Regions from separate parts of the Pseudomonas sp. 8_5_2 genome, predicted to be linked through region 1. Evidence: riboswitches for the same ligand, from Rfam matches in the RefSeq annotation. Region 1 holds a riboswitch; the other holds the start of a gene.
What was found. A riboswitch is a leader RNA that binds a small molecule or an ion and turns the genes downstream of it on or off. The one in region 1 is predicted to bind thiamine pyrophosphate.
Positions count from the first base shown of each region.

Region 2: it holds a riboswitch for thiamine pyrophosphate, as region 1 does, so the genes downstream of both, AC5O5R_RS13850 (TenA family protein) here and thiC (phosphomethylpyrimidine synthase ThiC) in region 1, are expected to answer to the same signal.

Region 1 is NZ_CM181238.1:5,391,638-5,401,447, forward strand. Features, by position in the region: gene AC5O5R_RS24700 (DUF1249 domain-containing protein) at 1-243, opposite strand, end outside; gene AC5O5R_RS24705 (NUDIX domain-containing protein) at 234-851, opposite strand; gene AC5O5R_RS24710 (RsiV family protein) at 1,037-1,783, shown strand; gene cytX (putative hydroxymethylpyrimidine transporter CytX) at 1,752-3,035, opposite strand; gene thiC (phosphomethylpyrimidine synthase ThiC) at 3,211-5,091, opposite strand; TPP riboswitch at 5,249-5,355, opposite strand; gene AC5O5R_RS24725 (TolC family outer membrane protein) at 5,516-6,949, shown strand; gene waaA (lipid IV(A) 3-deoxy-D-manno-octulosonic acid transferase) at 7,102-8,373, opposite strand; gene AC5O5R_RS24735 (LysR family transcriptional regulator) at 8,385-9,275, opposite strand; gene AC5O5R_RS24740 (DMT family transporter) at 9,363-9,695, shown strand.
Region 2 is NZ_CM181238.1:3,002,430-3,012,239, reverse strand. Features, by position in the region: gene AC5O5R_RS13865 (putative bifunctional diguanylate cyclase/phosphodiesterase) at 1-1,282, opposite strand, end outside; gene AC5O5R_RS13860 (SCO family protein) at 1,364-2,347, opposite strand; gene AC5O5R_RS13855 (Ig-like domain-containing protein) at 2,493-5,894, opposite strand; TPP riboswitch at 6,146-6,260, shown strand; gene AC5O5R_RS13850 (TenA family protein) at 6,339-6,986, shown strand; gene tenA (thiaminase II) at 6,983-7,645, shown strand; gene codA (cytosine deaminase) at 7,770-9,011, shown strand.

The DNA of each region.
Region 1 (9,810 bases):
CAACCACGGCAGGCTGTGCTCCTGGCGCACGTGCAAGGTGGTGGTGTACGGGCAGGCCAGCACCACGTCGAGCACCAGCACGCCGAGCATCTGGTCGCCCTGGGTCATGCCGATGCGGCGCGAGCTCTGGGTGGTGCGCATGTCGGGCAACAGGCGCATCAGCCGGGCGTAGTTGGCCTCGCAGGCTGCCTGCAGCCCGACCAGGTCGACTCGATAGCGCTCGCGCAGCAGGTTCACTTCCACATACCTCGTACTTCGTCACGGTTCAGCGCCAGCCATTGCAGGCCGATGATGGTTGCCGCGTTGCAGATGCGCCCATCGCGCACCGCCTGCAGGGCATCCTCGAACGACCACACGCGCACACGGATGTCTTCGCCCTCTTCTTCCAGGCCATGCAGGCCACCGGCACCCTCGCTGCTGCAGCGGCCAAGGAACAGATGGACGTATTCGTCACTGCCGCCGGGCGAGGGGAAATAGCGGGTCATCGGCCACAGGGCACTGAAGGTCAGGCCGGCTTCTTCGTCGGCTTCGCGGTGGGCGACGTCTTCGGGTTGCTCGTCCTTGTCGATCAGGCCGGCGACCATCTCGATCAACCAGGGGTTGTCGACCTTGCCCAGGGCACCGACACGGAACTGCTCGATCAGCACCACTTCATCGCGCTGCGGGTCATAAGGCAGCACGCACACCGCGTCATGGCGCACGAACAGCTCGCGGCTGATCTCGCGGCCCATGCCCCCGGCAAAAAGCTCATGGCGCAGGCGCAGCCTGTCGAGCTTGTAGAAGCCCTGGAAGCAATTGGCCCGCTCGATGATCTCGAAGCCCTTGGGCACTGAATTGAACGCGTCTGACATGGAAACCCTCATTACCTCAAATACCGCTTCGCGCCATCCTACTCTGCACGCCTGTCGGTTTCACCCCTTTCTGGCAACCGTTCGCACACTCGTTACAGCACGTCTTCACTCTGTTAGCTTAGTGGCGAACTGAAGGCCGCGCAGACGGTCAAAGGCCGACTTTTCCCTGTTCTGCAAGGATCATCATGACACTTGTCAAACTGACTTCCGTGGCCGTGCTGGCACTCGCCCTTGGCGCCTGCCAAAGCCTGTTCACGCCAAGCCACCGGGCCCCGCTGGAGGTCAAGCGCGACGCCTGGGAGCATGTCAAACCTGGCTGCAGCGAGAGCGACTGCCCGCTGGTGAACATCGACATGATCCATTTCCCGGCCCTGCCCAAACTTGATGGCATCGTCGAAAAGCGCCTGCTGCAGCTGACCGAAGACAATCAGCATGGCACCGCGCCAAGCACCCTGCAGGCCTATGAACAGCAATACCTGGCCAGTGCCGACAAACGTAACAGCAGCTACCTGCAAGCCAAGGTACGCGAACAGCATGACGGGCTGGTGATCATCGAGTTGTCCAGCTACCTGGACAGCGGCGGCGCCCACGGCATGCCCGGGCGTGGCTTCATCAACTATTCGCGCAAGCTGGACAAGGTATTGACCTTGCAGGACATGCTGGTGCCAGGCCAGGAGGACACCTTCTGGAAAACCGTCGAGGAGTCGCACCGCGCCTGGCTGATCAGTGTAGGCATGGACAAGGACGCCGAGTTCGTCAAGACCTGGCCATTCAAGCAGTCGCCGCACGTCGCCCTGACGTACGGCGCGGTGGTGGTCAAGTACGAGGTCTATGCTATCGCGCCCTACTCCATGGGCCACGTGGAGCTGAAAATCCCCTACCCGCGCCTGAACGGCGTGCTCAAGCCTGAGCTGTTTCCCGGCCGCGGCTGAAGCTCAGCAGCCCGTGCAGTAGCCCTGCCAGCACCAATGCCGGCAGGGTCGCCCCCAGGTCAGGTGCCTGCGCGGCGATCACATGGTAAGCCACAACGCCCACCGCCCAGGCCAGCAGCGCCTGCCAGTGCAAGCCACCCACCTGTGCCGGCAGGCGGCGGCGACGGACCACGTAATGGTCCATCAGCACTACGCCGAACAACGGCGCGAACACCGACCCGATCAGCAGCAGGAAATTCTCGTACTGTGCCAGTGGCGCCAGCAAGGCAATCAGGGTGCACAGCACGCCGATGGCCAGCGCCAGGTGCTCGACCTTCAGCGGCAACAGCACACCGGTGGAAACCGCTGCCGAATGGATATCGGCAAAGGCCTTTTCCGACTCGTCGAGCAGGATAAGCAGCAGCGGAATGCCCATGCCGGCGCCCGCCAGTGCCAGCAGCAAGGCATTGACCTCGCCATTGGCGGCAAAGGCCAGGGTGTAGGCCACACCCAGGCTCATCAGCCAGGTGTTGCCGATGAAATAGCCGATCACCGTGCCGCCGAACACATGCTTGCCGTTGCGGGCGAAACGCGAGTAGTCGGCGATCAGCGGTAGCCAGGACAGCGGCATGGCGATGACGATGTCGAAGCCCACGGCCAGCGACATCGAACCGTCCCCCGCACGGCTCCACAACTGCGCCAGGTCGGCCTTGGCGAACAGGTTCCAGGTCAGCCACAGGCAAGCGCCCAGCAGCACCCAGATGCCCCAGGCCCGCAGCACCTTGCGCACAAACGCCAGCGGGCCGCTGACCGCCAACAGGGTGGCCAGGGCGCCGAAGCACAGGGTCCAGAGCATCGGGCTGTTCCAGGCGCTTTCTGCGCCGAACGCGCGCGCACCCAGCAGGCTGGCGGCATCGCGCATGACAATGATCTCGAACGCGCCCCAGCCCACCAGTTGCAGCAGGTTGAGCAGCGCCGGCAGGCGCGCGCCATGGCCGCCCAGGCTGAGTTTCAGGGTTCCCATGGCAGAAAGGCCAGTATCGCTGCCGATGACGCCGGCGGCGCCCAGCAGCAGCACGCCGACACCAGTACCCAGAGCGATGGCCAGCACCGCGCCGGCGAGGCCAAGGCCCGGCGCCAGCATGGCGCCGACCTGCAGCACCATCAGGCCGATGCCCAGGGAGAACCATAGCGAGAACAGGTCGCGGGCGCCGAAGATGCGCTGGTGGGTGGGGACCGGGTGGTCGGGGGAAAACTGGCTAGGCGTGGTCATGCTTGTTGATACTCGGCAAAGTATTGGAATGTACGCGGTCGCTGTAGGAGCGGCCTTGTGTCGCGAAAGGGCCGCAGAGCGGCCCCAGGTTTTCAGCTTCACAGCTGAAATTGCCGGGGCCGCTTCGCAGCCCATCGCGACACAAGGCCGCTCCTACAAGGGGCAGCGCAGCGGTTTAGACTTTGTGGTACAGCTGGCTGCCTGTCTGGCGGAACCGCTCGGCCTGCTCGCGCATGCCTTGCTCGGCCGTGACGTCGACGGCTTCGATCTTGGCGGCGTACTCACGGACTTCCTGGGTGATCTTCATCGAGCAGAACTTCGGCCCGCACATCGAGCAGAAGTGCGCGACCTTGGCCGATTCCTTCGGCAAGGTTTCGTCGTGGAAGGCACGCGCGGTGTCCGGGTCCAGGCCCAGGTTGAACTGGTCTTCCCAACGGAATTCGAAACGCGCCTTGGACAAGGCGTTATCGCGAATCTGCGCGCCCGGGTGGCCCTTGGCAAGGTCGGCGGCATGTGCAGCGATCTTGTAGGTGATGATGCCGGTCTTGACGTCGTCCTTGTTCGGCAGGCCCAGGTGCTCCTTGGGCGTGACGTAGCACAGCATGGCGCAACCGAACCAGCCGATCATCGCCGCACCAATGCCCGAGGTGATGTGGTCATAGCCCGGGGCGATGTCGGTGGTCAGCGGGCCGAGGGTGTAGAACGGCGCCTCGTCGCAGCACTCCAGCTGCTTGTCCATGTTCTCCTTGATCAGCTGCATCGGCACGTGGCCGGGGCCTTCGATCATGCACTGCACATCGTGCTTCCAGGCGATCTTGGTCAGCTCGCCGAGGGTTTCCAGCTCACCGAACTGTGCGGCGTCGTTGGCGTCGGCAATCGAGCCAGGGCGCAGGCCGTCGCCCAGCGAGAAGCTGACGTCGTAGGCCTTCATGATTTCGCAGATTTCGTCGAAGTGGGTGTACAGGAAGTTTTCCTTGTGGTGCGCCAGGCACCACTTGGCCATGATCGAGCCACCACGGCTGACGATGCCGGTGACGCGCTTGGCGGTCAGCGGCACATAGCGCAGCAACACACCAGCGTGGATGGTGAAGTAGTCCACGCCCTGCTCGGCCTGCTCGATCAGGGTGTCGCGGAACAGCTCCCAGGTCAGGTCCTCGGCCACACCGTTGACTTTTTCCAGGGCCTGGTAGATCGGCACCGTACCGATCGGCACCGGCGAGTTGCGGATGATCCATTCGCGGGTTTCATGGATATGCTTGCCGGTGGACAAGTCCATGACCGTGTCCGAACCCCAGCGGATGCCCCAGGTCAGCTTGGCCACTTCTTCCTCGATCGAGGAGCCCAGGGCGCTGTTGCCGATATTGCCGTTGATCTTCACCAGGAAGTTGCGGCCGATGATCATCGGCTCCACTTCCGGGTGGTTGATGTTGGCCGGGATGATCGCCCGACCACGGGCGATTTCCTCACGCACGAATTCGGCGGTGATTTCTTTCGCAATGTTGGCACCGAAGCTGTGGCCGGCATGCTGATCGTTCAGCAAGCCTGCGGCGCGGGCCTCCTGCAGCTTCATGTTTTCACGGATGGCCACGTATTCCATCTCGGCGGTGATGATGCCCTGACGGGCATAGTGCATCTGCGAGACGTTGGCACCGGCCTTCGCGCGGCGCGGGTTGCGCACATGGGCGAAGCGCAGCTTGGCCAGGTCGGCATCGTTCAGGCGCTGCTGGCCAAAGTCGGAGCTCAGGCCGCCCAGGCGCTCGGTGTCCCCGCGGTCGTCGATCCAGGCCGAACGCACGTCGGCCAGGCCCTTGCGCACGTCGATGATCACATCAGGGTCGGTGTACGGGCCGGACGTGTCGTAGACCAGCACCGGGGCGTTGGTCTCGCCACCGAAATCGGTCGGCGTATCGTCCAGGCTGATTTCGCGCATGGGTACGCGAATGTCCGGGCGCGAGCCTTCGACATAGACCTTGCGCGAACGCGGGAACGGTTGCACGGATTGCTGATCGACTTGTGCCGATTCGCTGAGGTTGATCGCTTTTTCTTGTTTGCTCATCACAGGCTCTCCAGACGGCTTCCTAGCAGTGGAATGTCGGGGATGAACCTGAAAGACGCGGACGCAGCCCTTGACGGGTGCAGTGCCGGATATGGGGGTGCCTGAAAGCTGCATGCAGCTGTGACAATCCCGGACCTGGCACAAGAGGCTCCCCGGGAAGGCGAGCAATCTTGTTCCCTACGCAGGCGCTAACCTGATCAGGTTCAACGGGATCCGCACCTCTGCGATCTCAGCCTTTGATTCAAGGCACCCCGACAAGAACACGCGCAGTCTAGACTGGAGTGGTCGGCAAAGCCAAGCGGGTAAATGCGCGGATGATGAAAGGCGTACCGAGCGATTGTTGCCGGGGGCGCATGGCACTACACTGGCGCATCGCTCGATACTCAACAGTTCAGTAATTAAATTTCGTACAAGGATTGCCTCTATGCTGCGCAAACTCTCACTGGCGATAGCCGTGTCTTGTGCGTCCAACGGAGTGGCCTGGGCAGCGGACGTGCCCCAAACGGTGAAGACCGACCTGGTCAGCGTCTACCAGGAGGCGGTGGACAACAACGCCGACCTGGCCGCCGCCCGCGCCGACTATGGCGCACGCCGCGAAGTGGTGCCGCAGGCCCGCGCCGGTTTGCTGCCCAACCTGTCGGCCGGTGCCGAAATGATGAACACCCGCACCAAGCTGGACGAACCGTCGATCACCTCCAACCGCAGCGGCAATTCCTGGAGCGCTACCCTGGCCCAGCCTATCTTCCGCGCCGATCGCTGGTTCCAGTTGCAGGCTGCCGAAGCCGTCAACGAACAGGCGGCGCTGGAGCTGTCGGCCACCGAGCAGAACCTGATCCTGCAGACCGCGCAGAACTACTTCGCCGTGCTCCGCGCCCAGGACAACCTGGCCGCGACCAAGGCTGAAGAAGCGGCCTTCAAGCGCCAGCTGGACCAGTCGAACGAGCGTTTCGATGTGGGCCTGTCGGACAAGACCGATGTGCTGCAATCGCAGGCCAGCTACGACACGGCACGCGCCAACCGGATCATTGCCGAGCGCCAGGTGCAGGATGCCTTCGAAGCACTGGTGACCCTGACCAACCGTGAGTATTCGTCGATCCAGGGCGTGGTGCATACTTTGCCGATCCGGGTGCCTACGCCCAACGACGCCAAGGCCTGGGTCGAAACTGCCGGGCGCCAGAACCTCAACCTGCTGGCGACCAACTACGCCGTTTCTGCCGCCGAAGAGACCCTGCGCCAGCGCAAGGCCGGCCACGCGCCAACCCTGGACGCAGTCGCCAAGTACCAGAAGGGTGACAACGACAGCCTCGGTTTCACCAACCCGTCGCAGCTGGGGGTGCGCTACAGCGGCGATGTCGAGCAGACCAGTGTCGGCCTGCAGTTGAATATCCCGATATACAGCGGCGGCCTGACCAGTTCCCAGGTTCGCGAGGCCTACCAGCGCCTGAGCCAGAGCGAGCAACAGCGCGAGAGCCTGCGCCGCCAGGTGGTGGAAAACACCCGCAACCTGCACCGCGCGGTGAACACCGACGTGGAGCAGGTACAGGCACGCAAACAGTCGATCATTTCCAACCAGAGCGCACTGGAAGCCACTGAAATCGGCTATCAGGTGGGTACACGCAACATCGTCGACGTGCTCGATGCACAGCGCCAGCTTTACACCTCGGTGAGGGATTACAACAACAGCCGCTATGACTACATTCTCGACAACCTGAGCCTGAAGCAGGCGGCCGGCACACTGAGCCCGCAGGACTTGCAGGACCTGGGGCGGTACCTGAAGGCCGACTACAACCCCGACAAGGACTTCTTGCCGCCGGACCTGGCCGCGGCAGCGGCGAAGAACTTCGAGCGCAAGCCTTGAGATAAGGGGTGATAGGGGGGGCACTATGGTCTTTGGCAGGTTGCATCAGGGCTGACAGGCACTTGCCGCTGCATATCTGGCGGCAAGCACCTGTCAGCCTTGATGCGATCTGTCACCTGCCGGCGATGAGGTCAGCGAGACCCACACGGCAATCAGCGCACAAGTGCACCCAGGCCATCAAGCAATCGCTGCAAGGCCCCCTGATTGGACTGCATCACCGCCCTGCCCGCCTCGCCCATGCGCTGAGCATCCTGTGGCAACTCCACCAGGCGGCGCACAGCCCCGGCCAACCCGTCAGCATCGTCCACCTGCTGCAACGCCCCCGCCTCGCGCAGCATTGCGCTGATCTCGAGGAAGTTGAAAACGTGCGGGCCCATGATCACGGGCAAGGCCAATGCCGCAGGCTCCAAGGGATTATGGCCACCGGTGGCGACCAGGCTGCCACCGACGAAGGCGATGTCCGCCAGTGCGTAGAGGAACAGCAACTCGCCCATGGTGTCGCCCAGTAGCACCTGGGTCTGGGCATCTACAGGGGTACCGGCAGAGCGGCGTACCGTGGCGAACTGCTGGCTGCACAACGCATGCACCGCAGGGAACCGCTCAGGGTGGCGCGGGACCAGCACCAGCAGCGCATCCCCGTGCAGCTGCAGCAACTGGCGATGGGCCTGCAGGATCAACGCGTCTTCACCCTCGTGGGTACTGGCCGCGATCCACACCGGGCGCTGCAAGGCGCCCCACTGCTCGCGCAAGTGGCGAGCGCGCGGCAGCAGTTGTTCGTCTACCTTCAAGTCGAACTTGATCGATCCTGTCACCTGCACGCTTTCCGGGCGAGCACCCAGGTCGCGGAAGCGCTGCGCTTCGGTTTCGGTCTGTACCGCAATCAGGCTCATCTCGGCGAGCATCGGCCGGGTCAGGTTGGCGAAACGGGCATAACCACGTGCCGAGCGCTCGGACAGCCGAGCATTGGCCAAGGCCACCGGGATGCCGCGCCGGGCGCATTGATGAATGTGGTTGGGCCATAGTTCGGTTTCCATGATGATGCCCAGCTTCGGCTGCACATGATCAAGGAAACGCCCCGCCGCCCAAGGCAGGTCGTAGGGCAGGTAGCAGTGCTGAACGCGCGGTTCATCGGCAAACATGCTGCGAATGCGCTCGGAACCCGTTGGGGTCATGCAGGTAAGCGTGATCGGCAGCTCCGGGTAGGCCTTGAGCAAGGCACGCACCATCGGCGCGGCAGCAATACTCTCGCCAACCGACACTGCGTGCACCCATATACCGCCCTGGTGCATGGCCGGCAGCTGCAGAGCAAAGCGTTCGCCAATCCGTTTGCCATAGGCTGGAGCCTTGCGCGCGCGCAGGAACAGGCGCAGCGCAACCAGCGGCAGGCCCAAGTGAAACAGCAAGGTATAAAGTGTTCTGTTCATGGCAGCGGAGTTTACCCGATCGCGCGCAGGTGCACTGCAAAGCGCTCGGCCAGCCACTGCGCGGCCGGGCCCAGCGGTTCATCACGGCGCCAGGCCAGCTCTGCCACCAGTGCCGGCGGGCGCCATTCGCTGTCCAGCTCGACCATGTGCGCCTGATAGGTCGGGTACTGCACCACGTGCCGTGGCAGCCAGGCCCAGCCCAGCCCGCGCATCAGCAGTTCGGCCATGGCGTAGAAGCTGTCTGCACGCCACACCTGCGGGCTGATCGCCTCACCGCCCGGGTAGCCGCTTTGTTGCGGTGTAATCAGCAACTGACGGTGGCGGGCCAGCTGCTGGCGGGTGACCCGGGGTTCGCCGGCAAGCGGGTGGCCGGCCGCACACACCGTGACCATTTCCACGCTGCCCAGGGCACGTCGCTCCAACGAAGCAGGGATGCTTTCGTGGTGAAAGAACAGGCCCAGATCAGCGCGCCGCTCCACCAGCTTGCGCGCCACATCGCCTTGGGCGCCGCTGGCCAGTTGCACTTCCAGGAATGGGTAATGGCTGGCCAGCTCGTCGAGGCTGTCGATGACTGGCTGGTAGGGCATGGCTTCGTCCTGGGCCACTCGCAGCAAGGCCTCCTGCCCGCGCATCAATGCCAGGGCGCGCCCGTCCAGACGTTCGCACTGTCGCAACAGTTCGCGGGCATCCTCCAGCAGCGCGCTGCCGTTATCGGTCAGCTTCGGTTGCCGACCACTGCTGCGATCGAACAGGGTTACCCCAAGGTCGGTTTCGAGCAGGGCGATGGCATTGCTGATGGCCGACTGGGCCTTGCGCTGCTCACGGGCCACGGCCGAAAACGAGCGCAATTCGGCGACGCGCATAAAGGTACGCAGTTGTTCGAGATTCCACTGCTCGGCCATCGACCTATCTCCCGTATAGATAGGTAATGACTTTACCGCATCCGGCCAACCTCTAGAATGCCCGACCAGTTACCGGAGGATCCTGCCATGAATGCCTACACCTACCTCGCCATCGCCATCTGCGCCGAAGTCATCGCCACTGCCTCGATGAAGGCGGTCAAAGGGTTCAGCACGCCGTTGCCGCTGCTGCTGATGGTGGTGGGCTATGGCATTGCGTTCTGGATGCTTACCCTGGTGGTGCGCAGCATACCGGTGGGGATTGCCTATGCCATCTGGTCGGGGCTGGGTATCGTACTGATCAGCGTGGCGGCGCTGGTGGTGTACGGGCAGAAGCTGGATGTGCCAGCGATGCTGGGGATGGCCATGATCGTGGGTGGCGTGGTGGTGATCCAGCTGTTTTCGAAGACGGCTGGGCATTGAGGTTTTCCATGAGGGCCCCATCGCCGGCAAGCCAAGCTCCCACAGGAAAAGCATTGACCTGGCGGCCTGCGCGAACCCTGTGGGAGCTGGCTTGCCGGCGGTAGGGCCCTCTTGG
Region 2 (9,810 bases), 2.4 Mb from region 1:
ACACCACGAACTCGTCGCCGCCAAAGCGCGAAGCCTCGTCGCCAGGCTCCAGCAGGCGCTGGATACGCCCGGCCACGGCCTGCAGCAGCAAGTCGCCGATCTTGTGCCCAAGCGAGTCGTTGATCGACTTGAAGCGGTCCATGTCGATGAACAGGATCGCCATCAGCCGGCGCTTGCCGCGCTGCCTGGTCAGCGCCAGGCCGGCCACTTCGACGAACTGGCGGCGGTTGTGCAGGCCGCTGAGGTGGTCGGTGGCGGCGGCGTGGCTGCTGCGCCGGTGTTCGTCCTCCAGGCGGCCGATCAATTGCTGGTTGACCTGCTGGGCATGTTCCAGCGCGCTGAAGGCCTCCTGGCGCTTGCGCAACAGGCGCAAGGTCCACAGCAGGCTGGCGAGGATCATCAGGGTCATGCTGAGGTTCAGCCAGAACTGCCGGGAATAGGCCAGGGTCGAGGCCGCCAGGATTTCATCCTGGCGCTGGCTGACCACCACGCTGAAGCCCCGTTCAGGGACGCGCCGGTACAGGCTCTGGTACGCCTCGCCAGCTGCGTATTGGGCCAGCAAGCCCGCTTCGTTGGCGCTGTTCGGTAGCTCGGGCTGCAGCGTATCGCCCGCCACCACCACGCCACTGGTGTCGATGCGCAACCGCTCCAGGCCGTCATCCTGCAGCAGCCGTACCAGGCCACTGCTGCTCAGGTCGATGTGCTGGAACAGCACCGCCAGGTAGCCGATGTCCAGCTGGACCACCAGGATATGGTCGATTTCGCGCCCGGTCAGGTCGGTCAGTGGCAGCACAAAGGGCAGGCGCCAGTCAGGCAGGGCGGCTGGCGGGCGGGCGGCTTGAACGCTGGGCAGGAAAGGTTTGAAACCATAGCGGGCAATGTGTCGCTGCAACTGCCGCAACCAGTCTTCGGGCAGCCCGCGGGCCTCGTCGGCATGGCTTGCCGACAGCAGCCGGCCTTGCCGGTCGTACAGGCTCATGCGCTTGAACACCGGGTCTTCGGCGAGTATCCGCGCCAGGCTGAAGTTGCCCTGGCGCAGCATCTTCATGTCGTCTTGGGTGACCCCGCCCACGGCCTGGGCGCGGTCGACAAGCTGGCGCAGGCTTTCGCCGACGATACTGGCCAGGTTCAGGTGCTCGGCGGCCTTGGCCGACAGCGCATCTTGCCGAGCGGCAGCTTTTTGCGTGACGTGCAGCCCCCAGAGGAAGGCCAGGGTCGCTGCACAGAGCATCAGGATCAGCAGCCGCAGAAGGCTGGCGGAGGAAAGCGAACGGCGAATCACTGCTGATAGTTCCCGACCCTGGGTGATGTTTGAAAAATACGACAGTCAGATGACAGCCTAATGACTAGTGGCCAATAGCCTCTAAGGTTTTCCCCGGTCAGCTACTGGTGTCTGCAAGCGCGCGGTTTCTTCCTCGATATAACTCATCAACGCGCTGACCTCGGCATCGCCCAGGCGCATGTTGGGCATGGCCATGCGGTTGTACTGCTCATACAGCAGCATGGCCAAGGGGTCTTTTTCGGCCAGCATCTGGTCGGGCTCTTTCAGCCAGCGGGTCAGCCAGTTGGCATCACGCTGGCGGGTCACGCCCAACAGGTCGGGGCCGATACCGGGTTGCCCGGGTTCGCTGCGGCCCAGGGTGTGGCAGGACGAGCAGCGTGTGCGGAAGATCTGCTCGCCACTGCTGGGCGGGCGTATCACGGGGGCCTGGGCATAGTCGTTGTGCATGGCGCTGGCCTGCTTCCAGTTGTGCAGGCTGTTGCCCAGGCGGTCGGCGAGGATGTACGGGCTCTCGAAGGGCGAGGCCTTCATCCAGCGGCCGGTGGCCTGGTTGCCGATGATCAGGCTCAGGTTGTGGTCCTTGGAACGGCCGTTTTCCAGGCCGTCGATCCACAGCCCAAGGCTGCGGCGCAATTTTTCGATATCGTCGGGTTCACCGGTGAGCAGCGTCCAGCCCGGGCCAATGCCGAACTTTTCGGCGTAGCGCTTGAGGGTGGCGGGGGTGTCGTTGTAGGGGTCGATGCTGATGGAATAGAGGAAGATGTCCTTGCCGATGCGGTCCCCCAGTATTTTCTGCACCTGCCGCAGGCGGGCGGTTTCCACCGGGCAGGAATCGGTGCAGCCGGTGAAGATGAAGTTGATGGCCACCACCTTGTCCTTGATCAGGTCGTCGAAGAAATGCACCTTTTCGCCGTCCTGGGTCAGCAGCGGGATGTTGGGGAAGTAGTCCGCTCCCCAGGGGGTGGCGGCTTCGTCGGCCACCGGTTGTTGCGGCTGCAATGGCCAGAATGGAAGGCTGGCGGCGAACAGCGCGAGCACCAGCAGGAAACGCCATGTGCCGGGCATGATGCGGTCCTCTTTGTGGGGATGCTGCACACAATCTTTGCAGGAGCAGCCTTGTGCTGCGAAGCGGCCATTACAGACGTGGCGGCTGCCTGCACCGGCCTCTTCGCAGCACAAGGCTGCTCCTACAGTCGTTACCATTGCCCAGCTATTTGATGCTGATCGGCACTGTCACGCTCTGGCCCAGGGTCGACTTCACGGTCACCGTTGCCGGCGTGGCCGGGCCGTTGCCGGTGGTGGTTACCGACAAGCGCCAGCGGGCACCGCTGGTGGCGGCGGTGAGTGTGGCCGTGCCCAGGTTCAGCGGCCCGGCGGTGGTTGCAGCGGTCACGCTGATGCTGTTGCCAGTGGCCACCGAGGTGGTACCGGCCAGGTCCCAGGTGTAGCGGTTGCCACTGCGTACCTGCACCGTGGCACTGGTGACCTGGATCTGGTCGACTGGCGCCGCCGGGTTCACCACGATGCTGACCGTGGCGGGCGCTACCGACTCGGCACCCTTGGCATCACGCGCCGTGTAGTTGAAGCTGGCGGTGAACGGTGTGCCTACCGTGGCCGGTGGGGTGTAGGTCACGGTAGTCCCGTCGGTGCTGGTGGTGCCCTGGCCAGAGTCCGGCTGGCTGAGGCCAGTGACGGTCAACGGCAGGTTGCCTTCCGGGTCGGTGTCGTTGGCCAGCACATTCAGGCTGACGGCCTTGCCTGCGGTAGTGGCGGCACTGTCGTTGTTGGCGACCGGTGGCTTGTTGGCCGAACTATCGTCATCGCCATCATCATTACCTTTGGTACGGAAGGTCGGCAGGCCGACCGAAGCCATGTATTCCACTCCGTCCCAGCCCGGCAGCGGGGTCGGCATCACCTGGAACTGGCCCGGATGCTCGAGGTCCCAGCGCAGCAGCATCGACGAGTCCTCGTGCTGGGTGTTGTGGCAGTGCTCCATGTAGGTGCCAGCGAACTCGCGGAAGCGGATGGCCATTTCCACTTCTTCCGACGAATCGGTATCCGGCCCGATGCGATACACATCCTTGCGCGCCCATTTTTCCCACTCTGGCGGCGCCTTGCCGTCGCGGCTCAGGATCACGCCTTCCTCGAAGTGCACATGCACCGGGTGGCTCCAGCCGTTGCCGCCGTTCTTGATTTTCCACACCTCCAAGGTCCCGTCGCCGCTGAACCCGGCATCGGTGGACTGGTTGGCCAGTTGCGGTGCTGCACTGATGCGGCGTGGGTCCATGCTGTAGCCGAAACCACCGTCGGTCTTGATTGTCCAGGGGTTGGTGTCGGTGCCGTCCGAGCGGCCGAAGATGAACTCGCGGTGGCGGGCATCCTTGATCTTGGCCTGGTCGGTTGCCGAGTTGCGGTCGATTGGCAGCGGCAGCATTTTCAGGCCTTCAGCCTTGCCCGGTTTGGCCGGTTCGTAGGCCACCGGGTCCATGCTCAGGTCCTGACCGGCGTACGGTTGTACCAGCAGTTGCAGGAACTTGCCGACTGCAGGGTCGCCGTTGTCCCACTGCGGGCCGTTGCTGGTCTGCTTGATCACTGCCTTGTATTTTCCCGACAGCACATCGGCCAGCGAAATAGTGCCTTCCGGACCCTTGCCGGTGCGGTGCTCCTCAAGGTTGATGAAGTACAGCTTGTCGCCGGCCTTGATGCCGTTCTTGGCGAAGTTGATGATGATGTCGTAGCGTTCGGCGATGCCTTGCAGCGGCAATATACCGTTGTTGTCCTGCAGGTTACCGTCGGCATTCAGGTCCATGGTGCCGTCGAACGGCACGGCGTGTTCCATGATGTTGCCGTCGTTGGCGATCATGTGGAACGGCACTCGCGCATACGACACGTTGGAGCCGGACGGGCCTTTGAACTCACCGCTGGTGCCAGCAATTTCACGTACCACGGCAAACTTGAAGTAGCGCGACACCGAGCCGTTGAGGATGCGGAAGCGGTAGCTGCGCGCACGCACCTTGAGCTTGGGCTGGTATTGCCAGTTGACCAGGATCTGGTCACCCAGGAAGCCATCGGTGTTGAACGGGTTGAACCACAGCTGGCCGTTGGCATCCCAGGCCTTGTCGGCGATCACCAGGTTCACGTCGTAGTCGCGGTTCCCCCATGGCATGCCCGAGCCGCTGGGGAAGCGCAGGTTGACGCCATCCTGCAACGCCTCGTTGCCGCGGTCCAGGGCGCTGTAGTAGTTCATCATCACGGCGTTGCCCTTGTAGACGTTCTGCGCCGTGAAATCCATCATATGGTCGTGGAACCAGTGGGTGCTCATGGTTTCACGCCAGTCGCCACGAATCTTGATGCTGCCGTTCTGGCAGGTTTTCAGGCCTGGCGAGTCATCGTTGACGAACAGCGTTTCACCTGGCGCGCAGGGGAACGCCGCACGCGGGTCCTGGGCACGCGTGTTGATGGTGTCGTAGCCGGCCAGCTGCACGGGCCAGCGGTAGTCGTAGTACTGACCGGGGAAGAAGTAGGCGTTGGCGAAGCCGTCGCTTTCAGCCGGTGAGTGGCCGTTGTGCTCGTGGGTCGAAATGGTATGCAGGCCAAAGCCCCCGTTGGCCGAGGGGTCGATCGGCAGGGCGTTGTAGTGGCGCATCAGGATTGGCTGGCCGTAGCGCACCATCAGCAGCTTGGGCGGGAAGGTGCCGTCGAACGTCCACAGTGACTTGTGGTTCTGCAGTGGGAAGTTGGGGTGGAATCGGGTATCGATGCCTTTGGTGGTACCCAGCGTGGTCGGGATATCGGACGTCTGGTAGTACAGCCCGCCCGGCGCGAACTCACCGGCAGCATAGTTGTGCAGCTGCTTGCGATCGCGCAGGCCCAGGTTTATCCGCGCCCCGGCCTGGGCGGTCTTGAACGCCGCCTGCGGGTAGAACTCGTTCCAGCGCTGGTGCGACCAGCCTTTTCCTGGTGGCCGGCCTTCTGCCGGCGAACCCACCGGGTGGCGGTTGAGGAACATTTCGATCTGCGCCTTCCACGGGTTGCGGTCCAGCACGTTGGCGTACTGGGTGGGGAAGGGGTACAGACCTGGCTGCTTGAGGAATGCTTCCAGCGCGGTGCCGCTGGGGCCGCTGCGGGCCACCACGTTGGGGTCCTGTGCAGGGGCGGCGCCGAGCGTGGGGACCGGGAATGTCAGGTCGGGCGGAGGCAGTGCCGGGTCGAGTTTTTCCGGCCCGAATTCTTCAAACAGCAGCAGTTGCTGGGTGAAGGGTTGGGCGCCGAACAACGGGCTGGGCTTGCCGTTGGTAGGGTACCGGTCCGAGGTTTGCAGCGCGGGAGGCAGCACGTTGTCTATACGCACGGTCGAACGGTCGCCATACACGCCATCAGTGAGTTCCAGCGAGCCCTCGTTGGCTTCTTTCAAGGTATTGAGGTTTAGCAGAGCCGGCGTGGGGTCGTCGGGCTGATCAGAGTAATAGGACGGATCGGTCGGTGGTGGCTGGCTATTGTCATCCAGCGGCGAGGCCACTGCTGTGATCAGCCCGAGGCTGAGCATCAGCGCTGTGACGGTAGATAGCTGGAATGCATGCCTGGCAGGGTGGATCATGGCAGGTGTTTTCATTGCCTTGTGCCTCGCTCACGGCTATATGGCTGGGAGCCATCAATGGCGTTTTGCCTGGTTCAAGGGCCTGAGCAATGGTTGTGCCAACAGATATTTCTGTAATGCTTTGTTAAACAAATCCTTGCGGCGCCTGAAGCGCGCTAAATAACCGCGCGTCAATAATGGGGATAAGTACCCAGTAGCGGGGCACCGGTTGCCCACGTTTTGGGGAGTGGGGGGAGTGACAGCCGGGCCGCCCTGGGGTATACCTGAACGCCACCAAGGGGAGCCCGGCAACGGGCTGAGAAACCGCTGAGCTCTGCAGCGCGGTGACCCTTCGAACCTGATCCGGATCATGCCGGCGAAGGGATGGGATTCGAAACCTGCCTTTTTGCCGGCCTCACTGCGGGGCCTGTCCATGCCAACTTCCAAGGTCTCGCTGTCACCCCCTTCAAGGACAGCAACATGACCGAACGCTTCAGCCAGTTCCTGCGCCGCCAGAGCGAGCCGACCTGGTCGGCGGCCGTTGGCCACCGTTTCGTGACCCAATTGTGCGACGGCAGCCTGCCTGACCCGATCATGGTCGACTACCTGGTGCAGGATCACCGCTTCCTCGACAGCTTCCTGGCCTTGCTGGGCGCGGCCATCGCCAGCACCGACAGCTTCGAGGCGCGCCTGCGCTTCGGGCGCTTTGCCGGAATGATCAGCAGCGACGAGAACACCTACTTCCTGCGCGCCTTCGAGGCCCTCGACGTCAGCCCTGCACAACGCAGCGAGCCGGCCGATAGCGCGCCAACGGCGGGCTTCAAGGCAATCATGCGCGAAGCGGCGGCGACCCGCTCCTACGCGGCGGCGCTGGCCGTGCTCAACGTTGCCGAAGGCCTGTACCTGGACTGGGCGCTGAAAGCGCCGAAACCCATGCCGGCCAATTTCGTCCATGCCGAGTGGATCACCTTGCACGACAACCCGGCGTTTCAGGCGTTCGTCGCCTTCCTGCAAAGCGAGCTGGACCGCGTCGGCCCGCAGGAGGCGGCACTGGCGAGTGACTTCTACCAGCGCACCGTGGCGCTGGAGCTGGCCTTCTTCGACGCCGTGTACCCGGAGGTCAAATGAGCATGGACATCTTCCAGCGCCTGAAGACGGCTGCCGAGCCCCAGTGGCACAGCTATGTCGACCATGATTTCGTGCGGCAGATGGGCGAGGGCACACTGAGTGAGGCGGCGTTTCGGACGTACCTGGTGCAGGACTACCTGTTCCTTGTCCAGTTCGCCCGCGCCTGGGCCCTGGCTGCCTACAAAAGTCGCCGCCCGGCCGACATCCGCGCGGCACAGGCGGGGCTGGCGGCGATTCTGGATGAAACCGAGCTGCACTTGCGCCTGTGCGCGCGCTGGGGGCTGACCCAGGCCGACATCGAGGCGGCACCCGAGCACCAGGCCACCGTGGCCTATACCCGTTATGTGCTGGACTGCGGTGCAGCGGGCGACTTGCTGGAGCTGCACGTGGCACTGGCGCCGTGCGTGATCGGTTATGCCGAGATCGGGCGGGCCCTGGCAGAGCAGATCGGCGACTTGAGCAACCACCCGTACCGCGAGTGGATTGGCGAGTATGCCGGGGACGGTTATCAGGGCGTGGCAGCGGCAGCGCGCAAGCACCTGGATGAGCTGGCGGCGCGGAGCATGACCGAGCAGCGGTTTGGCGAACTGGTCGGTATTTTTGGCCAGGCGTCGAGCCTTGAGGCTGATTTCTGGCAGATGGGGTTGGATGGGGGGTGATTGGGGGCTGAGAGGTGTTTGCCCCAGGATTTTCAGCGCCTGTCAGCCCTGATGCAAATCTCCCAAATCAAAGGGCTCGAACCGCTATGATGTGTGAGCAATGCAAAGCCCAAGGAGATCCTCGATGAACATCCTCAACGCCCGACTGCGCGGCAAACCCGGCCTGTTCCGCATCGAACTGAACGCCGAGCGCATCGCCGCCATCGTGCCCCAGCCCGAGCCGGTGACACCACGCGCCGCCGATGACCTGGACGCTGGGCAAAACCTGGTGGTGGCGCCTTTCATCGAACCGCATATCCACCTGGACGCCACGCTTACTGCCGGCGAACCAAGGTGGAACATGAGCGGCACCCTGTTCGAAGGCATCGAATGCTGGGCCGAGCGCAAGGCAATCACCACCCACGATGACATCAAGACCCGCGCGAAAAAAACCATCGGCATGCTCGTGGACCACGGCATCCAGCATGTGCGCACGCATGTCGATGTAACCGACCCCGCGCTCACCGCGCTCAAGGCCATGGTCGAGGTGCGTGACGAAGTGCGCGAGCTTGTCGACCTGCAGATCGTTGCCTTCCCGCAGGAGGGTATCGAGTCGTATGCCAACGGCCGGGCGCTGATGACCGAAGCGGTGGCGATTGGCGCCGACGTCGTCGGTGGTATTCCGCATTTCGAAAACACCCGCGACCAGGGCGTGTCGTCGGTGAAGTTCCTGATGGACCTGGCCGAGCGCAGCGGCTGCCTGGTGGATGTGCACTGCGACGAAACCGACGACCCGCAATCGCGATTTCTCGAAGTGCTGGCCGAAGAAGCCCGGGTACGCGACATGGGCAGCAGGGTAACGGCCAGCCATACCGTGGCCATGGGCTCGTATGACAATGCCTACTGCTACAAGCTGTTCCGCCTGCTCAAGCTGTCGGGCATCAACTTCGTGTCGTGCCCGACCGAGAGCATTCACCTGCAAGGGCGCTTCGACAACTACCCTAAACGACGCGGTGTCACCCGCGTGGCCGAGATCGATCGTGCCGGCATGAACGTGTGCTTTGGTCAGGACTCCATCGTCGACCCGTGGTACCCGCTGGGCAACGGCAACATCCTGCGCATACTCGAGGCCGGGCTGCATATCTGCCACATGCTCGGCTACGACGACCTGCAGCGCTGCCTGGATCTGATTACCGACAACAGCGCCCGCACCCTGAACCTGGGCGAGCGCTACGGCATCGAGGTCGGGCGGCCGGCGAACCTGTTGCTGCTGTCGGCCCCAGACGATTACGAGATGGTGCGCAGCCAGGGGCATGCGCTGGTGTCGGTGCGCCATGGCAAGGTACTGATGCGGCGCACCCCGGCGCAGGTGCAACGGTTGCTCTAAAGTTGGCAGGGCACAGCTGAATGCCAGTCAGTTAAGCAATTGGGGCCGCTCGGCGGCCCATCGCCGGCAAGCCAGGCTCCCACAAGTACGGCGCATGGCTTGAATGCGATGCGGTCGGATGGAGCAGGCATCCAGCAAGCTTGGCTCCCACAGGTACGGCGCATGGTTTGAATGCGATGCGGTCGGATGGAGAAGGCATCCAGCAAGCTTGGCTCCCACAGGTACGGCGCATGGTTTGAATGCGATGCGGTCGGATGGAGCAGGCATCCAGCAAGCTTGGCTCCCACAGGTACGGCGCATGGTTTGAATGCGATGCGGTCGGATGGAGCAGGCATCCAGCAAGCTTGGCTCCCACAGCTACGGCGCATAGTTTGAATGCGATGCGGTCGGATGGAGCAGGCATCCAGCAAGCTTGGCTCCCACAGGTACGACGCATGGTTTGAATGCGATGCGGTCGGGGTGGGAGCTGGCTTGCCGGCGATGGGCTGCACAGCAGCCCCATTAGCCTTGACTGACTGGCATCAGGGCTGAATGGCCTTCAAAAACTTCCCTGCAAGATGTTGCGGCGGCACACGATCACCGCAACACCCCGCTGCTGCAATAGCAGCGGCACCTTCGATACTCCTCCGTTAGCTGAGGCCGATCTCCGCTCTCGTTGGCGCCGTTGCGTCCTCCCCATTTCTTCGATCACGAACCCGTCACCGGCTGGTGCTGGAATGCGTTAGCGATGCGCACGTGTGTACGGCTGCGTCGTAAAAACGCCTGAAATTTCACCTAACATGCGATAAGCCGTGATTAT